DNA from 2 places in the Streptomyces sp. HNM0645 genome. Region 2 is predicted to be linked to the other one. Evidence: riboswitches for the same ligand, from Rfam matches in the RefSeq annotation. Region 2 holds a riboswitch; the other holds the start of a gene.
What was found. Region 2 has a riboswitch for cobalamin ahead of QMZ92_RS27015 (cobalamin biosynthesis protein). Riboswitches for the same ligand answer to the same signal wherever they lie in the genome.
Positions count from the first base shown of each region.

Region 1: another riboswitch for cobalamin. It lies ahead of QMZ92_RS11470 (CbtB domain-containing protein); the one in region 2 lies ahead of QMZ92_RS27015 (cobalamin biosynthesis protein).

Region 1 covers NZ_JASHLT010000014.1:111,860-115,252, forward strand. Annotated here, with positions in the region: gene QMZ92_RS11460 (C40 family peptidase) at 1-756, shown strand, start outside; gene QMZ92_RS11465 (CbtA family protein) at 815-1,585, opposite strand; gene QMZ92_RS11470 (CbtB domain-containing protein) at 1,604-1,819, opposite strand; cobalamin riboswitch at 1,858-2,039, opposite strand; gene QMZ92_RS11475 (lipid II:glycine glycyltransferase FemX) at 2,099-3,277, opposite strand.
Region 2 covers NZ_JASHLT010000045.1:8,728-12,120, forward strand. Annotated here, with positions in the region: gene QMZ92_RS27010 (cobyric acid synthase) at 1-463, opposite strand, end outside; gene QMZ92_RS27015 (cobalamin biosynthesis protein) at 460-1,443, opposite strand; cobalamin riboswitch at 1,475-1,626, opposite strand; gene QMZ92_RS27020 (hypothetical protein) at 1,763-1,984, opposite strand; gene QMZ92_RS27025 (inorganic phosphate transporter) at 1,997-3,253, opposite strand.

The DNA.
Region 1 (3,393 bases), on a different contig from region 2:
CGTGACCGGATCGGCACGGTGGCAGCCGGCCAGTACCGTTCCGGCGGCCTCGACCCGGCCCTTCAGCTGTTCCTCTCCGAGGAACCCGACACGTACCTCGAGAAGGCGTCGGCCCTGGACCGGGCCGGCGAGCGGCAGGCGGCCGTACTGCAGCAGTTCCTCTCCCAACAGCTGGCGCTCCAGCAGCAGCGCAGGGAAGCGTCCGAGAAGCTGCGCGACCTCGGCTCCGTACAGAAGGAACTGGGCAACCGGAAGACGGAGATCCAGATCAAGCTGCGCGAGGCCCAGCGCCTCCTCAACACCCTCTCGGCGAAGGAACGGGCCCGGATCGCGCAGGAGGAGGACCGGGCCAACCGGGCGAGCGCGCGGGTCGACCTCGGCAACGAGGCAAGTGCCTCCGAGCGCGCCGCAGCGGCCTTCGCCGCCGCCAAGAGCCGGGTCGGCATGCCGTACGTCTGGGGCGCGAGCGGCCCGAGCTCCTTCGACTGCTCCGGCCTCACGTCCTGGGCGTACCGCCAGGCCGGCGTGACGATACCGCGCACCTCCCAGGCCCAAGCCAGTGCCGGAACGCGCATCAACTCCCTCAGCGCCCTGAAGCCCGGCGACCTGATCATCATGCGCAGCGATCTCAGCCACGTCGGCTTCTACGCCGGCAACGGGCAGATCCTGCACTCGCCCAAGCCCGGTGCGCAGGTCCGCTACGAATCGATCGCCCGCAGCGGCATGCCCTTCATGTGGGGCGTACGCATCGGCTGACGCACGCAGCAGAGAGGGGCGCCGGCTCGAGACCGGCGCCCCTCTCGCGTGACAGGCGTCAGGACGAGGGCGCGACCGCCGCCCCCGGCTCCATGGCCGCAGTCCGTGCGCCAGACTCGCGCGGCTGCAGCAGCCGCTCGGCCAGTGCGCCGAAGACGAGGCCGAATCCGGCCCACAGCGTGGCCTGGATCGCGAGCGCCGAGATCCTGAACTGCCAGACGACGGCGGCCGGGAAGCCCTTCGGCATCTCGTTGACCGCGGGAAGGAAGGCGTACGCGAGTCCGACGGCGAGGACGAAGAACGCCCCTGCCGCAACCGACGCGTTCCAGTTGCCCAGACGGGGCGCGAGCCGCTTGCCCAGGATCACGCCGGAGACGGCGAGCAGCACGCTGAGCACCACCATGAGCAGGTACAGGGTGGTGCGCTGACTGATCGTCGCCGGATCGCTCACGGCCGGCGGGTTGGCGGGGTACTTGAGGAACGGCACCACGTAGAAGGCGATCAGGCCGCCAAGAGACAGCAGCCCGGCCGTGGCGCGCGGTCCGAATCCACCGATCCGGCCCAAGGCGAAGCAGTACGCCAGCGCGGCGATGCCGCCCAGGGCGACGCCGTAGACGAGGACGCCGGTCGCGAGGCCGGTGGTGGACTGGGCCGCGCGGCTGACCAGCTCCGCGCCCCCCTCTTCGTGGCTGTGCGCCGCCTCGTAGGCGATGCCGGCCTCGGTCGGCGGCTCGCCGAGGAAGTAGGCGACAATCAGGGCGAGGAGACCGGCCACGAGGCCGGCCACCATGCCGCGGGCAAGGAGCTTTCCGACGGTTGCGGAGTTCATGATGTTCGCGCCCCCGTCTCAGTGGCAGGGGAAGCCGAGCAGGTGCCGGCCGTCGTGCACCCATTCATGGACGCCTTCGCCGGCGAAGATGGCGGTGGCACCCTGCTCGGCGCCGACGAAGAAGAGCGCGAGCAGCATCAGGGCCCCGAAGAAGACGGCCCAGGGCAGGATCGACTTGACGGGCAGTGCGGCGGGGATGGCGGCGACGCTCGGCTGAGCGGTGGCCTGGGCCATGGCAGGACCTCCAGTGGGAACACGCGTCCCGGTCGGATGGAGCTCGCTCGACGGGGGCGAGTCTGACTTGCCGGGCCGCACCGCTCAGGAGATGAGCGGCTGCCGCCGGGCACACAGTGGCGCGACCGTGCCGGATTCCCACCGGCTTCCGCTGCCCATCGATTGACTTGTCCTGGTCAAGGTAGCGGAAGCCCCTCGAACCCACAACAAACTTCTAAATGACTTAGAAGAATCGATTAAGGTTCACCCATGACCGATCCACACGCCCCCGGGGTGGCTTCAGCGGCGCGACATGTACGCCTGCATGGCCCGGTGCAGGGTCTTGTTCACCGCTCCCTGCAGGGGCAGCTCCCACTCACCGAGGGTCTCCACCACTTCCCCTCCGGTGCCGAGCTTCCAGCGCATCAGCCCGAACGACCGCTCCGCGGGATCGAGGGTGTCCGGTACGCCCCGCATGTCGTACACGGCCGCACCAAGGGAGTGTGCGTCGCGGATCAGTCGCCACTGCAGAGCGTTGCTCGGCCTGACCTCGCGGCGGTGATCGGCGGAGGCCCCGGTCTGGTACCAGGCACGCCGGCCCGCCACGATCATGGTGTGAGCAGCGAGCACCTCCCCGTCGTGCCGGGCGAGGTAGAGCCGCATGCGCCCGTTCTCCTCGGCGTTGAGCTCTCGATGCTGCCGCTGGAAATAGGGGAGAGAACGTCCAAGGCGGAAGCCGTCGCGCCGCTCGGTGACCTGCAGCAGGTCGCAGAAGGCGGGAAGATCCTCGGCGGTGCCGAGGTAGGTCTCCACCCCTACCGTCTTCGCCTTCTTGATGTTGCGCCGCCACTCCTGGTTGAAGCCGGACCACAGGTCGTCCGTGCTGCGGCCGGCCAGGGGCAGCTCGAACAGGTGGCGGGGCTGGGCGTCGCCCGCGCCGCCGTCGTCTCCGCAGCGCCGCCAGCCGGCCGCCCGCAGCCGGTCCGCGACGGCCGCCCCGATCGGCTCGACGACGTCCGGCAGCACGTCGCCGACCCGGCGCCCCGGGCCGACGGCCGCCTTGAGCGTCTCGGCGCTCCACCGGCGGTACGCCAGAGGCGGCCCCATCCGCACGGCGAAGGCCCCAGCCGCCCGCAGTTGGTCGAGGAGCAGCTGCAGGACGCCCATCAGCGCCGGGTCGGCCCAGTCCAGCACCGGCCCCTCCGGGATGTACGCGAAGTACCGCCGGGTACCGGGCAGCTGCCGGTACAGCACCTGGGCGGCGGCACGCTGGCGGCCCGTCCCGTCGAACCAGCCGATCCGCTCGGCCCGCCAACCGTCCTTGACGGCGCTCCAGGACGGCAGCTGAAGGAAGCTGACCTGGTCGCCCTGCGTACGTCCCGAGAGGGAGTCGAGGTAGGCCAGGTGCTGCTCAACGGTCGTGGGCACGGTCTCCAGGGCACCGGCACGGTGGGTCGTCTGCACCTCGGCGACAGCCATGTCGAAGGTCTCCTCGTTCTGGTCCTTGCGCCTCCTGCGGGAGGGCGGCGGGATACCCCCGCCTGTCTCATGCACGCCCGGCGGCGCCGGAATGTGGCAGGCGATTTCGCCGACGT
Region 2 (3,393 bases):
CGATGCCCATGTTGACGATGTCCGTGCGCCGGAGATTGATCTCCGCGGGGCTGCCCGCGCCCTCGCAGACGACCGCGTCGTACGTGCTCCGCAGTTCGTCGAGGCAGTCCATCACCGGCTCGAACAGCGCCTTCTGGCGACCTCCGTGGTAGCCGCGCGCGCTCAGCTCGCCCACGGGCCTGCCCATCAGCACGACCTGGCTGGACCGGTCGCCGCCGGGCTTCAGCAGCACGGGGTTCATCAGAGCCGTGGGCTCCACCCGTGCGGCCTGCGCCTGCATGGCCTGTGCCCGGCCGATCTCGGCGCCCTCGCGGGTGACGAAGGAGTTGAGGGACATGTTCTGCCCCTTGAAGGGTGCGACCTTCACGCCCCGGCGCACCAGCCAGCGGCAGATCCCCGCCGTGACCACGCTCTTGCCGGCGTCCGAGGTGGTGCCGGCGACCAGCAGCCCGCCCCCGCTCATGCGCGCCTCCGACTCGGGGCCCCGGCCGCGAGGCGCGCGCCCACGCACACCGCGAGCGCCAGCACCCCCACGCGCTGCGAGAGCCGTACCGCCCGTTCGATGTCCGCGACCTCGACGGCCCGGCCGTCGGCGCCGTTGAGCACGGGCCGGTGCTCGACCCGGCCGGCGTAGGAGAGCGTCCCGCCGAGCCGTACGCCGAGGGCTCCGGCGAACGCGGCCTCCACGGGACCGGCGTTGGGGCTCGGGTGCTTCGCGGCGTCCCGGCGCCAGGCGCGGGCCGCGCCGCGCGGGTCGCCGCCCGCGGCGGTCGCGAGCGCTGCGGTGAGCCGGGCCCCGGGCCAGCCCGCGAGATCGTCGAGCCGGGCCGAGGCCCAGCCGTACCGCCGGTAGCGGGGTGACTTGTGACCCACCATCGCGTCCAGGGTGTTGACGGCGCGGAACCCGACGAGACCGGGCACGCCGCCGATCGCACCCCAGAACAGCGCGCCCACGACCGCGTCCGAGGTGTTCTCGGCGACGGACTCGACGACGGCGCGGGCGATGCCGGGGCCGTCCAGCGCCTTGGGGTCGCGTCCGCACAGATGCGGCAGCCGCTCCCGGGCGACCTCGATGTCCCCGGCCGCCAGCGCCCCGCCGATCGCCCGGGCCTCCCGGCCCAGCGAGGTGCCCCCGACGACGGCCCAGGTGGCGGCCGCGGTCAGGGCGACGGCGGCGCCGCGCGACCGGCGTGCGGAGACGGCGGCCAGTGCGCCCGCGGCGACCGCGCCGCCGGTGCACACCGCGGTGTGCAGGGCGCCCCAGCCGCGGTGGTCGCGCCAGAGTCTCCGTTCGACCGCGGCGGCGGCCCGGCCGAAGGCGGCGACCGGGTGCCCGCGGCGTGGATCGCCGAGGAGCAGGTCGCCGGCCAGCCCGGCCGCGGCGCCGTACGCGAACGTGATGTCCGGGCGCGGCACGCCCGGCCCCCCCGGTTCGGCAGGCATGTTCGTCCTCACTCAGGGTCCGCGCCCTGGCTCGACGTGACCGGCGGGAGAGAGTTCCTGGCTCCGGGGCGCTCCGTGAGGGGGAGCGCACCCGTGACAGTGGCGGGACCGCGCCGGATTCGCACCGGCTTCCTCTTCTGCCGCCGTAAATGGCTCCGGAAGTCCACCACGGTCCCCGAACGCCCGTCAACTCGCCCTTGACCTGCGACGGGACAGTGTGCCGAGGCCCACACGGGTTGGCTGCGGGCACACACACGACAGGGGCCGGACCCACCCGGAGGTGCGCCCGGCCCCTGTGCGAGGAGGTGCCGTACGGCCGTCAGACCACGATCAGATAGATCCCGAAGGCCACCGCCGCCGCGCAGAGCGCGAAGCAGGCGTACGCACCCGTGCGGGCGAGGCCCGCGGAGCCTCCCTGCGCCGCCGCGGCCTCCTGCTTGGAGAGACCCGCGACGCCCAGGGTGAACAGGCCCACCAGGGCGACGGTCACGACGAGACTCACGCCGAAGACGGAGCCCAGAGCTGCCCAGTCGATCTTCATGCTGTTCTTTCCTTACACCGTGGCGGCGGGCGCCGCAGTGGACTCGGATGCCTGGGCCGGAACGGCGGCCTTCGGCGCCTCGGCCTCGGTCACCGAGGTCCCGACGACACCGGCCGGGGGCGGGGTGACGGCCGCGATGGCGGTGGTGACGACGCCCGCGGGTTCGACCTCGTCGTCCGTGACGTTGGTGTGGTCGACCGGCTTGCGGCGCGAGATCACCCAGATGGCCCCGGAGCCCGCGACGAGCAGCACGGCCACGGCGGCGATGCCCCAGGTGCCCTGCTTGGTCAGGAACTCCGCGGCCGCGGCGACCAGGCCGGCGGCGGGCAGGGTCAGACCCCAGGCGACGAACATCCGGGTCGCGGTGGACCAGCGGACCACACCGCCCTTGCGGCCGAGGCCCGCGCCCATCACGGCACCCGAGCAGGACTGGGTGGTGGAGAGGGAGAAGCCGAGGTTCGAGGAGGCCAGGATGACCGTCGCCGCGCTGGTCTGGGCGGCGAAGCCCTGCTGCGGCTGGAGGTCGGTCAGGCCCTTGCCCATCGTGCGGATGATGCGCCAGCCGCCGAGGTAGGTACCGAGCGCGATCGCGACGCCGGCGGAGACGATGACCCACATCGGGGGGTTCGAGCCGGGCGCGAGGACGCCCCCGGTGACCAGGGCCAGGGTGATGACGCCCATGGTCTTCTGCGCGTCGTTGGTGCCGTGGGCGAGGGACACCAGGCCTGCGGAGGCGATCTGGCCGGCGCGGTAGCCCTTGGAGGTGGCCTTGTTCTCGGTCGTGCCACCGATCCGGTACGTCAGCCTGGTGGCGACGAGGGCCGCGAGGCCGGCGACGAGCGGAGCCGCGACGGCGGGGATCAGGACCTTGGTGACGATCGTGCCGCCGTTGACGGCCGAGAAGCCGGCGGACATCACGGCGGCGCCGATGAGGCCGCCGAAGAGGGCGTGCGAGGAACTGGACGGGAGGCCCAGCAGCCAGGTCAGCAGGTTCCAGAGGATCGCGCCGACGAGCGCGGCGAAGATCACTTCTGTGCGGATGCCCTCTTCGTTGATGATGCCGCCCGAGATCGTCTTGGCGACCTCGACGGAGAGGAACGCGCCGACCAGGTTCAGCACGGCGGACATCGCCACTGCTGCCTTCGGTCTCATCGCACCCGTCGAGATGGTCGTCGCCATGGCGTTGGCGGTGTCGTGGAAGCCGTTCGTGAAATCGAACACGAGTGCTGTCACGACGACAATCGCGAGCAGCAGGGTGATGTGCTCCATTTACCGGGTACCCAGGCAATCGTTCGGATGGCAGTGGCTCGGGTGAACGTAGGGTCGCTGAGTGAACGGAAGGTGAACTGGGGCGGGCTTTGGAGTGTCTCCAAGTGGGGTGAGGCTCCTCCGCTTACGCCTGCGGCGGT